Mariniflexile sp. TRM1-10: one gene and its partner. The protein of the gene in region 1 interacts with the protein of each later gene in a pairwise test. Links are inferred from orthologs where the notes say so. Each region holds a gene or a part of one and is shown on either strand. Other genes may lie near its edges.

Evidence for each region.
Region 2: the proteins of CJ739_RS05705 (region 1) and CJ739_RS09615 interact in binary tests that used the Escherichia coli proteins (3 or more experiments, as listed by UniProt). The link is inferred for Mariniflexile sp. TRM1-10 from one-to-one orthologs.

What each region holds. Positions count from the first base shown.
Region 1 is NZ_CP022985.1:1,331,208-1,339,869, forward strand. What follows is about bases 2,588-5,567. They hold CJ739_RS05705 (methionine aminotransferase), read right to left. Parts: upstream 4,662-5,567; coding sequence 3,513-4,661; downstream 2,588-3,512. Other genes in these bases: CJ739_RS05695 (Ig-like domain-containing protein), read left to right, coding at 2,588-2,694; CJ739_RS05700 (amidohydrolase), read right to left, coding at 2,681-3,460; CJ739_RS05710 (MutS-related protein), read right to left, coding at 4,885-5,567. In the rest of the region: CJ739_RS05685 (glycine--tRNA ligase), read right to left, coding at 1-139; CJ739_RS05690 (ComF family protein), read left to right, coding at 354-1,031; more of CJ739_RS05695, read left to right, coding at 1,090-2,587; more of CJ739_RS05710, read right to left, coding at 5,568-6,654; CJ739_RS05715 (Bax inhibitor-1/YccA family protein), read right to left, coding at 6,757-7,461; CJ739_RS05720 (zinc metallopeptidase), read right to left, coding at 7,846-8,544. UniProt on the Escherichia coli protein: Shows aminotransferase activity with methionine and histidine as substrates, and to a lesser extent also with phenylalanine.
Region 2 is NZ_CP022985.1:2,245,512-2,254,082, forward strand. Bases 3,745-6,633 are described here. They hold CJ739_RS09615 (cytochrome c oxidase subunit I), read left to right. Parts: upstream 3,745-4,233; coding sequence 4,234-6,033; downstream 6,034-6,633. Other genes in these bases: CJ739_RS09610 (cytochrome c oxidase subunit II), read left to right, coding at 3,745-4,205; CJ739_RS09620 (T9SS type B sorting domain-containing protein), read left to right, coding at 6,347-6,633. In the rest of the region: CJ739_RS09595 (DUF3341 domain-containing protein), read left to right, coding at 642-1,172; CJ739_RS09600 (c-type cytochrome), read left to right, coding at 1,178-1,729; CJ739_RS09605 (quinol:cytochrome C oxidoreductase), read left to right, coding at 1,752-3,107; more of CJ739_RS09610, read left to right, coding at 3,138-3,744; more of CJ739_RS09620, read left to right, coding at 6,634-8,571. UniProt on the Escherichia coli protein: Cytochrome bo(3) ubiquinol oxidase is the terminal enzyme in the aerobic respiratory chain of E.coli that predominates when cells are grown at high aeration.

The DNA of each region.
Region 1 (8,662 bases):
TTTTCTTTAGTTCTGCACCGTTTTGTGCGTAGTCGTAAACTGCACTTAATCCATCGTAGATTTCACTACTTTGAAACACGTAACCATACTCCTTTGCATGAGAGATTACCTTTTTAAATTGATCGTCGTTATTTGCCATGGTGCAAAAATAAAAAACCGCACCAAACTAAATGCGTTCTTTACTAAAAATTAAGCGTGAATTTGCTTATTTTTAAATGCGTTAGGGATTGAAGCATTTGTTTGAGCTCTTTTTGCGACGGAAGGAGTAAAAAAGCGAGTGCGTAAAGCCCGACCACCTGCCCTGGGCGGAGTCGAAGGGTGTGGTAACGCCCAAATAATTAGTAGTGTATGTTATGCTTAAACCCTTAGTTAATTTATTATTCCCAAAAGTATGCCACGCTTGCCTGAACTTGCTGCAAGATAACGAGGATACTATTTGTGTAGATTGCAGGCACGATTTGCCTGTAACCAATTTTCATTTTGATGATGACGATGCGATAAAAAAGGTACTTTACGGACGTGCAAACATTGAAAATGGCACGGCACTTTTTAGATTTGAAAAAAAGGGGCTGGTACAACAACTTGTTCATGGATTGAAGTATAAAGGCTATGAAACTATTGGATATTCCTTAGGAAACTGGCTAGGAGGCGAATTAAAAACTTTAGATACTTATAAAACAGTTGACATGGTTATTCCTGTGCCTTTGCATAAAAAGAAGCTTAAAAAGCGAGGTTATAATCAGGTTGCAAAATTTGGACAACAAATTGCCGAAGCTTTGGATGTCGATTATGTAGATGATGTCCTTATAAAAGTTACCAACACGCAATCGCAAGTCTCAAAAAAGCAATTTGAAAGATGGAATAAAAATGATGCATTTTTTGAGATAACGAATAGTGATTTCATAAACAACAAACACATTCTTTTGGTTGATGACATTATTACTACCGGTGCTACTTTAGAGGCTTGCATCAGTGTTTTAAACAAAGCCAAAAACATAAAAATAAGTATCGCTACCATAGCAATAGCCTAAAGAGTTAACCGTTATATCTTTAAAATTATGTAGGTTTGTACAAAATTTAAAATTGGCGATGAACAAAACCCTTTCAAGTTTTATTTTATTGATTTTTTTAGGCCTTGTTTTTGTAAACTGCGCCAATAGAGGCACTCCCGATGGCGGCCCTAAAGATGACACTCCACCTAAGATCGTGGAAGAGCTTCCTAAAAATTACAGCACTGATTTTAAGGGTAAAGTCATTAAGATTTATTTTAATGAGTATATCAAGATTAAAGACATACAAAAACAGCTCATTATTTCGCCACCAATGAACACCCAACCAGAAATTACGCCGCTTGGTGGCGCCAGCAAATACATAACCATTAAAATTTTTGACACACTACAACCCAATACGACCTATGCGTTTAACTTTGGAAACAGCATTACCGACAATAATGAAGGGAATCCCTATCCGTATTATAGATATGTGTTTTCAACGGGCAGTTACATCGATTCGCTAAGTGTAAAAGGTAATATTGTTGATGCTTTAAAAAGACAGCCCGAAACCTTTGTAAATGTGGCGCTTTATGAGGTAGATTCTACGTTTACCGATTCTATTGTCTATAAAGAAACACCTAAATACATTACCAATACATTAGACAGCGTTACCACGTTTTCTATTGAAAACATTAAAGCTGGAAAGTATATGCTCATGGCTTTAAAAGATGGCAATGGCGATAATAAATTTCAACAAAAAACCGACCAAATAGCCTTTTACAAAAGCTTTATTACGGTGCCTACAGATTCTAGTTATACACTTAGGTTGTTTAATGAAGAACTCGATTTTAAAGCCAACAGACCACAAATAGCTGCTACCCAAAAAATAGCTATTGGATATGAAGGCGATTACAGTAAAATGAAGGTTCGTATGAAATCTGAAACTCCTAGCGACTTTGAATCCCGCATCACAAAAGACGAAAAAACAGATACACTTTATTATTGGTACAAACCCAAACTAGAAGTGGATTCGCTTATTTTAAATATCTCCCATACCGATTTTGATAAAGACTTTACCGTAAAAATCAGAAAACAGAAAAAAGATTCATTAATTATAAAAGGAAATTCCGGTGCTATTGGCATAGATCAGCCTTTTAAAATTACTGGAAATATTCCATTTGTTCATTTCGATGCTTCTAAAATCAACCTAATTGATAAAGATTCAACAAAAATTGATATCACTTCAGAATTTGATTCTATTAGCAATACATATGCGCTTAACTTTAAAAAAACATACGAAAATAGTTACAAAATACTGGTGTTACCTGAAGCTTTTACCGATTTTTTCGACACTAAAAACGACACCTTAAACTTTAATCTAACGACACGAAAGGCATCCGATTTTGGCTTTGCACGTTTCACATTGGTAAACGCAAAATATCCATTGATTATTCAACTAACTACCGATAAAGGTAACGTAAGAGCAGAAAGATATGTGACCAAACCCGAAACCATCGACTTTTTAGATCTACAACCAAGCACCTATTACATTAGAGTGATTCATGATACTAATGGCAATGGTAAATTCGATACGGGTAATTATCTTAAAAAAATACAGCCTGAACGGGTCAGTCATTTTAAAGAAATAGAAATACGCGCCGATTGGGGTTATCCTGAAACTTTGGAGTTTACTTCAGAATAAATTCATCTTTATCAGCTAAAAACTTAAGTTTATTACGGTAAAAATTAATATGGCTGCGTTCTAAAATAGCTACCTCAACCTGCTCCCTATTTGGTTTTATGGCAGTTATGGCATTACCCAACACATCATAAACTGCCGAGTTTCCGGAGTACTCGTTTTGCGCCCCGTCTAAACCCACACGGTTTACGCCCACAACATAACTCATATTCTCAATAGCCCGTGCTTTTAACAGGGTATCCCAAGCAAAAATTCTTGGTTTGGGCCAGTTAGCAACATACAGCAATACATCATAATTTTCAATGTTTCTTGCCCAAACCGGGAATCGCAAATCGTAACAAACCAAAGGGCAAATTTTCCATCCTTTATAGTTTATTATTACTTTTTCCTTGCCTGCTGAATAGATTTTATCCTCACCCGCAAGTGTAAAGGTGTGTCTTTTATCATATATTGTAATGCTGCCCGATGGATCCACAAAAAGCAGGCGATTATAATAGGTTTTATTTTCAGAAATAATAAGGCTTCCAACGATGGCTGCCCCTGTTTTTTGAGCTTGTTCTTGCATCCAAGCCACTGTTTTTCCGTCCATGGTTTCGGCAACAGTTTCGACTTTCATGGTAAACCCTGTAGAAAACATTTCGGGGAGTACAATAACATCTACTGCTTTTAAAATACTTTCAATTTTCTCTGAAAAGTTTTTACGATTTTGTTTAGGGTTTTCCCAAACCAAATCAGATTGTATTAAGGCTACTTTAAGTTGATCTTGCATATCATCCATTTACATTAAAACTTTCACTTTGTTTTTCAATATCTTCTTTAATCTAAATAATTCTGTTTAAAATATCTGCTGCTTGCTTTAAGGTGTCATCTGTTTTTGCAAAACAAAAACGAAGCACTTTATTGTCTAAATTATTACTATTGAAAACCGACAAAGGAATGGAAGCAATACCGGATTCTATAGTTAATCGTTTAGCAAAATCAACATCATGTTCTTGGGTTATCCCTGAATAATCCAGCACTTGAAAATACGTGCCTTTTGATGCTGCAAATTTAAACTTGGAATCTTTGATTAAAGTTAAAAATAAATCCCGTTTCTTTTGATAAAAATCTGATAATTCTAAATAATGTTTTGGCTCCTGCATATAATCGGCAATGCCTTTTTGGGTAGGATGATGAATGCAAAAGACAGTAAACTGATGCACTTTTAGAAATTCCTGCATCAATTCTTTGGGCGCACAACAATACCCAATACGCCAACCCGTGTTATGAAAGGTTTTACAAAAGGATGCCACCACAAAACTCCTCGTTTTTAAATCAGGAAACAAACAGGCACTTTGGTGATTTTCGCCATCATAAATCATGTGCTCATAAACCTCATCACTTAACACCATGATATTGGTATTTCTGGTCAGGTTTTCCAATTGAAGCATATCGTCTTTTGAAAACACAGACCCTGTTGGATTGTGTGGCGAATTGATAATAATCATTTTGGTTTGACTATTAATCTTTTCCTTCACCTCATGCCAATTGACTTTAAAACCATTAGACGCTTGCAATTGAATAGGCACTGCTTTTCCGCCATTTAACTCGACATTAGGCTCATAACTATCGTAGGCTGGTTTAAAAATAATAACCTCGTCGTTGGGTTTTATAAAAGTTGTAATAATGGTAAAAATAGCTTGCGTTGCTCCTGCGGTTACGACAATTTCGCTTTCAGGATGGTAACTGGTGTTATAAAGCAATTCGTATTTTTTAGCAATGGCTTGGCGAAGTTCTAAATCCCCAAGCATTGGTGCATATTGGTTGTAACCAGAATTCATAGCCTTACTAACCAAATCGATTAGTTTTTGGTCGCTTTTAAAGTTTGGAAAACCCTGAGATAAATTAATAGCACCATGCTCAGTCGCCAAGGCACTCATTACCGAAAAAATGGTAGTTCCAACGTTTGGTAGTTTAGATGTATGTTGCATGTTGGTTGTTGGTTGTTGGGTGTTGGGTGTTGGGTGTTGGTTGTAGGTTGTTGGTTGTTAGTTGTTAGTTGTAGGTTGTTGGTTGTTGAGCTGTCAATTCTGAATTCTGAATTCTAGTTTCCCTCCCCTTTTTCACGACACAACGACTCACGATTCACCTTTCCCTTTTCACGTCCTTTTCACGATTCACGATTCACGATTCACGACTCACGACTCACGATTTTCAAACAATATTCATTTTCTTCAACAAAAAAGAGGCATTCATGTTTTTACAAACACCTGTTTTCAACGTGTAATCAAAATGAAGTTCGTCGTTTATAATTTCAGCATCAAAATAATAATTTTTAACCTGATGAAGCTCTTTTTCAATCTCGCATAAACTTAAATCGTGCGTTGCAATAATTCCAGTGGCGTTTGAAGCGACTAATTTTTCAACAAATTTCCTGGAACCTATGGCTTTATCGGTGCTATTGGTGCCTTTTAAAATTTCATCTAGAACAATAAAATAGGGTTCTTCCTGAATGGCATCAACAATATATTTTAAACGGGTTAATTCTGAAAAGAAATACGAACTATCGTCGGTTAAAGAATCAGTAGTTCGCATGCTTGTAATGAGTTTTACAGGGGAATAGCTGCTTGATTGTGCACAAACAGGCAAGCCAACATTCGCCATCACAATATGCAAAGATACGGTTCTTAAAAACGTGCTTTTCCCAGCCATATTAGCGCCCGTAACTATAAAAAACTGTTCGTTTTCTATAGTTAAATTGCTATCCACACGTTTATTCTTATTTAATAAAGGATGTCCTAAATCTGTCGCTTTTATGACAGCTCCTTTTTCTTCGATGTTCGGAAACACAAAATCTGGATGGTTAAACACAAAATTCCCTAAGGAATTATAAGCATCAAAAAACGATACCACTTCAAACCAGTCGGTGACTTTATCGGCGTGATGTGAGATCCATTGCTCGATGTGATAGCTGTTTTTTATATCAGACAGAAAGAATCCATTTCCAAAAATGGCAGAGAGAAAATTATTCCGGTTGTCTAAAGCATCTAACGCCTTAGAAAGCTCTCTAAAAATATCAGACGCTTTTTTTCCTTGCTGTTGAATTTGCTGCTGTTTTTGTTTTAATAATTCCGAAGAAAACGATTCTTTTTCAATTAAATCCAAAAGCGAGGCGTATTGGCGAAAGGTTTCTTTCACCTTATCGGTATTCGCTGATAACACATTGATTTTTTTTACATAAATCCCTGAAATTCCTAAACCTACAAGCAACCAATATCCTATAAAAATAGCATCAATGACATTAAAAAGTCCCAAAGCAAAAACGAGTATTGAAATAAGTGTAAACCCTAAAGGGAGCCATTTGAGTATTTTTGGTAAAAACGCCTGATACTGTTGCAACCAATGTATAATTTGCTTTGCAGGTGTTTCAACAACAACCAAACGAGATGTTGCTGAATAAAACTGACGCCATTTCGGTTTCGAACTTAGCTCTTTAATAGCCTGTTGACGCGAAACAATACCAGTAATATCATTTGCCTTCAAAGCATCGGCTAATTTTTGGGTCCCTTCATTTATAGTGGTTCTATTTATAAATTGAAAAAAAGAACCACGACCAAACAAATCGATATCCAAGCTATAAAAGTGATGGGGATCCTGAAACTGCAAACCAGAATCCCTGTGGTGAAAATCTCCCGAAGCAATTTCAATTTCGTCTTGATTAATAGCTACTAAAGCTTCCTTGAACTGCTTTTGCGATTTAATATCATTATACTTTGACAATAAATACAGAAAAACAGCAATACCGACTATGCCAATAACCACTGCTACTTGCCAGTTTTTAAACCCAACATATATACCAATGCCCGTTAATGCAAAAACCGAGAGGCGATATACACTTAACATCGTCATGTGTCCATACAGCTTTTGCGCTCGTTTTTTATATGTTTTTAAATGCTTTTGATAATATGCTAACGGATTATTCATTATTGATTTTTATTGAAAAAGTAAAGAAACAAAAAAAGCCCTGAAACACGTCAGAGCTTTTATTTTATATTTTGAAGTAGTTTAAACTTTTTCTAATTGGCTTTAGTCTCTAGACATAAAAATACTAAGCACATACCAAAATAGTAGCATTAACGAAGCAAATAAGCCCAATGCTGCTGGAATATATTCATCATTGGAATATTTATTCACCAAATTTGATGTTTGGTATAAGATAGAACCTGCCGCCAATACACACATACCTACCGAGAACCAAAGTCCTAAATTAAACCCGAATAAGGTGCCTGCTAAAATTAATCCGATGGCGATAAAAAATCCAACGGTTAAGCCCGCTTTTAAAAAGGAAAAATCTTTTTTAGTTACAAAAACGATTGCCGACAACCCTGTGAATAATGCTAAAGTCACTATCGCTGCTTGATTTAGAATTTCTGGACCCGATTCCATATAAAAGGCAGCAATGTAAATAAGCGGCACAAAAATAAAAGCTTCAGCCAGAATATAAACACCGTAAGCCAAATATTGTTTGTTCTTATCGGGCGTTTTCAAGGTCATTCTTTCGGCATAATTGGTTATAAACATAAAACCGCCCAGCATGATTAGCCAACGATAACCCTCTGTCATAGACAAGGCAAAACTCACAATAGCTTCGCTTTGAAGTAATAAATATTCAAAAAGAACGAATACTAAAACACCACCGGCAACATGCGAATAGGTTTTTTTATAAAAAGCAACTTTATCAACTTCTGAAAGTTCGCTTACCATTAATTTGTTTTCAACTAGGTTTTCCATAAATACTTAATTAGTTAAGGTTTCAAAATTAAAGATATAAAAAAAGAACAGAATTCTTAATTTAATGTAAGAATTCTGTTCTTTTCAATTATTTAAAACCTTTGTTGTCTGATAAAACTTTGAAAATTCCCTTCAGAGCCTGTTTAAATTTATATCAATTGTTTTTCTATGTCCCTTTTTGCGCCTAATTTCGTTGAAACCTCATCAAATGGCCCTGCCATTATCTTCGATTTCGCCTCATTTTGCATCAAAAATGACCTATAGAAGATCCAATCATACAATTTTAAACAGGCTCTCAAACACAGTGATAATGGCTTTTTAAAAAGATTACTGATTTGTTGTCAATTTATCTTTCTCTTGTCTATTGTCTATTTTCTTTTAATATTAATCTCTAGACCCACCAAATACCTGAAGCGCCCAATATACTAATGAAGCCAAAGCACCAATAGCAGCTACCAAATACGTTCTGGCTGCCCATTTAAGCGCATCTTCAGAGCCTGCATATTCTTGTTGGGACACCATGTTTTTACTTTTTAACCAAGCCAAGGCACGGTTACTGGCATCATATTCAACAGGCAATGTTATAAAACTAAATAAGGTGGCGAACCCCATCATTACCAAACCGGCAACAGCTATATAATAGCCAAGACCAACACCAGCTGCCGCTCCTAATATTAAACCACCAAGAACGACCCATTGCGACATCCCAGAGGTGACACTAACCACAGGTACTAATGCCGAACGCATTTTCAACCACTCGTAAGCTTGTGCGTGCTGTACCGCATGTCCACATTCGTGAGCAGCAACAGCCGCAGCCGCAGCGTTGCGTTGGGTATAAACCGATTCACTTAAATTCACGGTTCTATTTTTTGGATTGTAATGGTCTGTTAATTGTCCAGGTGTAGAAATAACCTCAACATTGGTAATACCGTGGTCTGCCAACATTTTTTCGGCTATTTCGGCACCACTCATACCATTACGCAATTGCACTTTAGAGTATTTATCAAACTTACGCTTCAACGTACTGCTTACCAACCAGCTTACCAGCGCAATAGCTCCTAATAATATATAATATCCAATCATTGTTTTAAATTTTATTTTTACTAATTAAATATAACAAAAATAACGCCAAATTAGTCTGGATGATATTATGTCAGTAAAAGAATTTATCTTGACTTTCTCTATTTCCTAAAAAATGGCT
Region 2 (8,571 bases), 920 kb from region 1 along the record:
TGGTAAACACACTTCTTATTATTATGAGAAAAGTGTGTAACCTTGAAGATTATATCACAGTACAACATATCGAATTAATGAACATCGTAATCATGATTACGGGTTCTATAGTAGGTGTGGCATATATTACTGAGTTATTTATTGCATGGTATTCTGGTGTTGAATACGAACAATATGCATTCTTAAACAGAGCAACTGGTCCTTACTGGTGGGCATATTGGGCGATGATGACCTGTAATGTATTCTCCCCACAATTTATGTGGTTTAAAAAATTAAGAACAAGTATCATGTTCTCATTCTTTATCTCAATCGTAGTAAACATAGGTATGTGGTTTGAGCGTTTTGTAATTATAGTAACATCGTTACACCGTGATTACTTACCATCATCATGGACGATGTTCTCTCCAACATTTGTAGATATAGGTATTTTTATTGGAACGATCGGATTCTTCTTTGTGTTATTCTTATTGTACTCAAGAACATTCCCTGTAATAGCACAAGCAGAGGTGAAAACTATTTTAAAATCATCTGGTGAACGTTATAAAAATATTAGAGAAAGAGGTGAAAGTTTGGTAGGAACAGGAGCAGATGCAAGAACCTCTGGAGATCAAGTAACTAACAATAAAAACGAAGCGTAGGCAATGGAAGCATCTAAAGTAATTCACGCTATTTATACAGATGATGATGTATTGATGTCTGCTGTTAAAAAGGTTAAGGCAGAAAGATACCACATTGAAGAAATATATACACCATTTCCAGTCCACGGACTAGACAAGGCTATGGGGTTAGCACCAACACGTATTGCTATTACCGCTTTTATATATGGTTTAATAGGTTTAACGGTTGCAATTGTTATGATGAATTTTATAATGATTGAAGATTGGCCTCAAAATATTGGTGGTAAACCAAGTTTTAGCTATATAGAAAATATGCCGGCATTCGTGCCAATTATGTTTGAGTTAACCGTGTTTTTTGCGGCGCATTTAATGGTAATTACTTTTTACTTACGTAGTAGAATGTGGCCATTTAAAAATGCTGAAAATCCTGATCCAAGAACTACAGATGATCATTTTTTAATGGAAATTGCTGTAGATGGAAATGAGGAAGCATTGGCAAGTTTACTTAAAGAAACTGGAGCCGTTGAAATTAATTTAATTGATAAAGCGCATTAATAATGATGAAGAGCTTAATTAAAATATTAGTATTAGCAGTTATTTTAGTGGCCGTATCATGTAAAAAGGATACCGCACCAAACTACCAATTCATGCCAAATATGTATGAATCTGCTGGTTACGAAACCTATGGAGAAGCCGCATTTAAAGATGGCGTTGAAGCACAATTACCTGCCGAGGGATCTATAGCAAGAGGTTTTATTCCTTTTGATATTGAAAACTCTACAGAGGGATACATGTTAGCAAAAGAAACTTTAAAAAGCCCATTAGATTCTACCAGCGTAGATTTAGAAAGAGGTAAAGCATTATACGATATCTACTGTGGAATTTGTCATGGAGGTAAAGGAGACGGACAAGGAAACTTAGTGAAACGCGAAAAAATCCTTGGTATTCCTAGTTATGATGATGCAGGAAGAGCTATAAATGAAGGCAGTATTTACCATACTATTTATTATGGAAAAAATGCTATGGGTTCGTATGCTAACCAATTGAAAGAAGAAGAACGTTGGCAAGTAGTTTCGTATGTACTGGAATTAAAGGCTAATTTAGAAAAGTAAGATAGACAAGATTATTATAGATATGTATACATTTTCAAATAAATTAAAGACATTTTCTTTCATTCTAATGATATTAGGAGCATTAGGTGTAGGATATGGTTTTATGACATCTCATAAATCTTTTGAAGAAGTTGAAACCTTACTTGCAGAAGAATCTCATCACGGTGGGGGTCATGCAGTAGAAGCTTCCCATGAAACACCAAGTCATGATGCACATGCCACTGAAAATGCGCATGGAGAAGAAGCACATGCAGAAGTTGACGCACACAAAGAACACATTGAGCATGTTCAGCATCAAATAGCTAACAGACCGTGGTCTGCACTATATGTAGCTGCATTTTTCTTTATGATGATTGCCTTAGGGATTCTAGCTTTTTATGCGATTCAAATTGCATCCCAAGCAGGATGGTCTCCAGTACTATTTAGAGTGATGGAAGGTATTACAGCTTATGTATTGCCTGGTGCTTTAATAGTTTTAGGTATCGCTGTAGCATCTGGGACTATTGGTCATTACAATTTATTTGTTTGGATGGATCCAGAAGTAGTAGCTCACGATAAATTAATCCAAGGTAAATCGGGATGGTTAAATATAGGATGGTTTACATTTAGAGGTTTGGTATTTATTGCCGGTTGGAGTTTATACCGTCATTTTGCCCGTAAATTTTCTATTGCTCAAGATACGGCGGAAGATAATAGTAACTTTAAAAAGTCTTTTAGAATTGCAGCAGGGTTCTTAGTATTCTTTATTTATACAGAATCTATGATGTCTTGGGATTGGATTATGAGTGTAGATCCACACTGGTTCTCAACCTTATTTGGATGGTATGTATTTGCTAGTATGTTTGTAAGTGGTATTACTGTTTTAGCGTTAATTACTATTTACTTAAAATCTAGAAATTATTTGGAGTTTGTCAATGAAAATCATTTGCATGATGTTGCTAAATTCATGTTTGCTTTCAGTATTTTCTGGACTTACTTATGGTTCTCACAATTTATGCTTATTTGGTATTCAAACATTCCAGAAGAGGTCACTTATTTTATATCACGTTTTAACGATTACAAATTACCATTCTTAGGTATGGTGGTTATGAACTTTGTATTCCCAATTTTAATGTTGATGAATGCAGACTATAAACGTATTCCTTGGTTTGTTGTTATGGCAGGTCTTGTAATATTGGCAGGTCATTATATAGATATTTTCAATATGATAATGCCAGCTACAGTAGGAGACCGATGGTTTATTGGTATTCCTGAAATTAGTTCGATAGTGCTTTTTGCTGGATTATTCATATTTGTAGTATTTACAGCTTTAACAAAGGCACCATTACTTGTAAAAGGATATCCTTTTAGAAAAGAAAGTGAAGATTTTCATTATTAATTAAGATACATATAAAGACGAACGATAACAATGACTGCTTTATTAACAATTATAGTTTTAGTATTTATTTTAGTTGCCATTTGGCAAATGGTAAAGATTTTCGATTTGGCGCAAGCTAAAAGCGAAAACTCTCAAATTGCCAACGACAAGGATAATACAATCAATGGATACTTAATGATGGGCTTCTTAGCGTTCATTTATATAATTACCATTGTGTGTTTTGCAAAATGGGGTGATTTGCCTTTAATGTCTAACTCGGCATCAGAGCATGGTCCAACCATAGATAACTTAATGATTATCTCCATGGTTATCATTTTCTTTGTGCAAACAATAACACAATTCCTATTACATTACTTTGCTTTTAAATATAAAGGTGAAAAGGGTAAGAAAGCCTTGTTTTTTGCAGATAATAATAAGTTAGAAGCTATCTGGACAATCATTCCAGTTATCGTTTTAGCGGGTTTAATTATTTACGGGTTAAATACGTGGATAAACATTATGGGTGTTGATGAAAGTGACGACCCATTAGTTATAGAGTTGTATGCACAACAATTTAACTGGAAAGCAAGATATGGCGGTGCAGATAATACATTAGGAAAAGCTAATGTTCGTTTAATCGATATCGATCGCGCTAATATTTTAGGTTTAGATGAAGCTGACCCAAATGCACAAGATGATGTTATTACTACCGAATTGCATTTGCCGGTTGGTAAGCCAGTATTATTCAAAATGCGTTCACAAGATGTATTGCATTCTGCTTACATGCCACACTTTAGGGCTCAAATGAACTGTGTACCAGGTATGATAACCCAATTTGGGTTTACTCCAACAGTTACTACTGCAGAGATGAGACAAACACCAGAAATGATTGAGAAAATTGCAAATATTAATAATATTAGAGTTGAAAAAAGTCAGAAGTTAATTGCTGAAGGCGGTGAGGCTTTAGATAGATACGAGTTTGATTATTTATTATTATGTAATAAAATTTGTGGAAAATCCCATTACAATATGCAAATGAAGATTGTAGTGGAAACTCAAGAAGAATATGATGCTTGGATGAAAGAGCAAAAAGAATTCAAAAACTCTCTAGTTAATTAATTAAAAAAGATAAATACGCTATAAGATTATGTCAGCACACGAAGATACTCACGCTCACGACGCTCATGACGACCACGGACATCATCATAAAGAAACCTTTGTAACTAAATATATATTTAGTCAGGATCATAAAATGATTGCTAAGCAGTACCTAGTTACAGGTACTATTATGGGAGTAATAGGTGTTTTAATGTCTATGATGTTCCGTATGCAAATTGCATGGCCAGAGCAACCTAACGTATTGTTTGAGGCATTATTAGGCAAATGGGCACCAGAAGGTGTTATGGATGCTGATATTTATTTAGCTTTGGTAACCATTCATGGTACTATCATGGTATTCTTTGTACTAACTGCTGGTTTAAGTGGAACATTTAGTAACTTACTAATTCCGTTGCAAATTGGAGCACGCGATATGGCTTCAGGCTTTTTAAATATGATTTCTTATTGGTTATTCTTCCTTTCAAGTGTAATCATGGTCATATCATTGTTTGTTGAGGCTGGACCTGCTGCTGCTGGATGGACGATTTATCCACCATTAAGTGCTTTACCAATGGCTCAAGGAGGGTCTGGAATGGGTATGACCCTATGGTTGGTATCTATGGCTATCTTTATTGCGTCGTCATTAATGGGATCGCTTAACTATGTAGTTACGGTCATTAACTTGCGTACTAAAGGGATGTCTATGACAAGATTACCTTTAACAATTTGGGCATTTTTTATTACTGCGATTATTGGTATTATATCATTCCCAGTATTGTTATCTGCTGCTTTATTATTAATTATGGATAGAAGTTTTGGAACATCATTCTTCTTATCAGATATATTTATCCAAGGTGAAGTTTTACATTACCAAGGCGGGTCTCCTGTATTGTTTGAGCATTTATTTTGGTTCTTAGGTCACCCTGAGGTATATATCGTTATATTACCTGCCATGGGTCTGGTATCAGAAATTATGGCATCAAACTCTCGTAAGCCTATTTTTGGTTATCGTGCGATGATTGCATCTATATTAGCTATTGCGTTTTTATCAACCATCGTTTGGGGTCACCATATGTTTATTTCTGGAATGAATCCATTCTTAGGATCGGTGTTTACATTTACTACGCTATTAATTGCAATTCCATCTGCTGTAAAAGCATTTAACTGGATTACGACACTTTGGAAGGGTAATTTACAAATGAACCCTGCCATGTTATTTTCCATTGGATTTGTATCAACATTTATTACTGGAGGTTTAACAGGTATTATTCTTGGAGATAGCGCTTTAGATATTAATGTACACGATACGTATTTTGTGGTAGCTCACTTCCACTTGGTAATGGGTATATCGGCTCTTTACGGTATGTTTGCAGGTATTTACCACTGGTATCCAAAAATGTTTGGTCGTATGTTAAATAAAAACTTAGGATATATTCACTTCTGGATTACAGCTGTTTGTGCTTATGGGGTGTTTTTTCCAATGCATTTTATAGGTATGGCAGGTTTACCACGTCGTTATTATACAAATACTAATTTTCCATTATTTGACGATTTAGCAAACGTAAATGTTATCATTACCATCTTTGCTTTAATTGGTGGTGTGGTTCAAATAGTATATCTATATAACTTTTTTAGCAGTATTTACTATGGAAAGAAAGCCACTCAAAATCCATGGAAATCAACTACACTTGAATGGACAACACCAGTGGAACATATGCACGGTAACTGGCCAGGAGACATTCCTCACGTGTACCGTTGGGCATATGATTATAGTAAACCAGGACATGATGTAGACTTTGTGCCTCAAAATATTCCATTAAAAGAAGGCGAGGAAGAACTTCAGCATTAAAAACATATTTTTTACATTAAATCAAAAAACTCATCTCCACAAGATGAGTTTTTTTGTTTAATCTTTTTTAGAAGAGATATAAAATACATGAAAATATCGTTTAAATACAAAAAAATGCGTTAAATTGCATATCTGTTAAGAATTTTATATATATTTGTAAGTAAATTAAATAGGGCCATAGCTTAAATATCTATTAACCCAAATCTATAACTAACCCATACTATGAAACACCCATGAGAGAACTACATTCACACACGAAGATGATTATAAAGGGTGTTCCATCTGACAATTAAAAAACAATCAATACAAACAGATGAAAACAAACTACTCATTTAGATATGTAAGGTTTTTTACAATCTATCTAATGGTATTCCTTGGGACAGCTCTTAAAGTTAATGCCCAATGTCCATCAATTAATGATCCATCTCCAACAATTCAAGATGCTTCGGGATATACTTTTTCGGATTTAAATACTGACAGTAATAACTATGTAACTGATAATGGGGGTGGCATAAGTTGGTATCTTACTTCTTCTGGAGGTACTGCCTTAAACCCTGCACAGCTAGTTTCGGAGGGCACCTATTATGTAGATGATAACACAGGTTCATGTGGTCCAAGAGTTCCAATTACTATTGACTTTCAGGTTAATAAATCCGGACAACAGCTTGATGCTATTTATTGTAGTAATGAAAACCCAACCGTACAAACATATATTGATGATGTGCTGCAGCCTAATATTCCAATGGGAGGTTCTGTTGAGGTTTATAATGATTTTGAATTAACGGATTTGGCAAATGCTATAGATCCATTATCTGGGTTTTATACTTATTATATCATTTTTGTTGATAATTTAGGCAACAAGAGCCAAATTGAAGAAGGGGATACTATCGTTGTTGATTCACCTTCAGACCCAACGCCACCAAGTACTCAAATGTTTTGTTCTGATTCAAATCCAACTGTAACTAATTTGAATCCAGGAACAACATCTACATTTAAATGGTATCAAAATCTGGATGGTTCTGGCAATCCTATTCCTCCTGCTTTATCGCTGTCTACACCATTGGTAAATGGAAACACTTATTATGTAATAGTTGATAGTTTTTGTGACAGTAATGCTATGCCTGTATTAGTTAATATTAATAACCCGGTTGATGCTGGAATTTCTGCAACTTTAGACTATTGTGATGATAGTGTTCCAATGGACCCTTTCGATTTGTTTGATGAACTTGGTGGGACACCAGATATAAACGGAACTTGGTCGGGACCTTTGCCAACCTCAAACGGCAATCAAGGCACAGTTAATATTTCAACACTTACAGCTGGAATTCATACCTTTACTTATACGGTTCCAAGTAATGGTGCTTGTCCACAAGACACAGCTAATATTACAATTACCATATATGAAACGTTTACTTCTGGAACGGTTTCACCAACAAGTCCAGCTACGTTTTGTGAATCTACTGCACCAACATCATTTGATTTATTTTCACTTTTAAATAATGAAGACCAAGATGGTTTATGGACACAAGGTACTAGTAGTTCAGACCCTACGGTTTTAAATCCATCAACGCTTGATCTATCAACATTAATAATTGGAGCACATAATTTTACATATACTCAAAATGTTTCGCCAAACCCTTGTCCAGAAGAATCTACGACAGTTCAAGTGGTTATTTTAGCGGACCCTAATGCAGGAAATGCTATTAACCAAACGTTTTGCGAAAATGATTTGGCTTCAAATTCACCATTCGATTTGTTTGATGCTTTAGATGGTTCTCAAGATAACAATAGTGGTACTTGGATAGATGCTAGTAATGTAACCGTAACAAATCCAATAGATATTTCAAGTTTTACAGTTTCAGGTAGTCCTTATAATTTTGTTTATACTATTGATAATGGTACTTGTACGGATGATGAAACCATTTCGATTACCATATTACCTGCACCGGAATCTGGAACAGCAACTGCGCCAGTTGCATTCTGTGAAGGTTTGGCGCCGACCAGCTATAATTTATTCGATTTACTAACAGGTGAAGACCAAACAGGAACTTGGTATTCAGGTTTAGATAGCACGGGAGCAACGGTTTCAAATCCTGTAGATTTATCTGGTTTGACACCGGGCGATTATAATTTCACTTTTGATGTGGATGCTATTGGAAGCTGCGACGATGTTTTAGTAACCGTCACCGTCACAATAAACCCATTACCAGTTACGGGAACACCAACGCCAGCGATATTTTGTGAAAATGATTTGTCAGCGAATTCACCATTGGACTTATTCGGTCAACTTTCAGGAGAAGATGCAGGAGGTACTTGGACAGACGATAATACAACAGGCGCCTTAAGTGAAAGTAATGTCGATTTAACCATGCTGGCCATTGGTTCCTATAATTTTACCTATAGCATTACAGATACCAATGGATGTTCAAACAGTTCAACAGTACTTGTGAGCATTGAAAATGCACCGGAATCAGGAACAGCTAATGCACCAGTTGAATTTTGTGTAGGTTTAGCGCCGGCCAGTTACAACTTATTCGA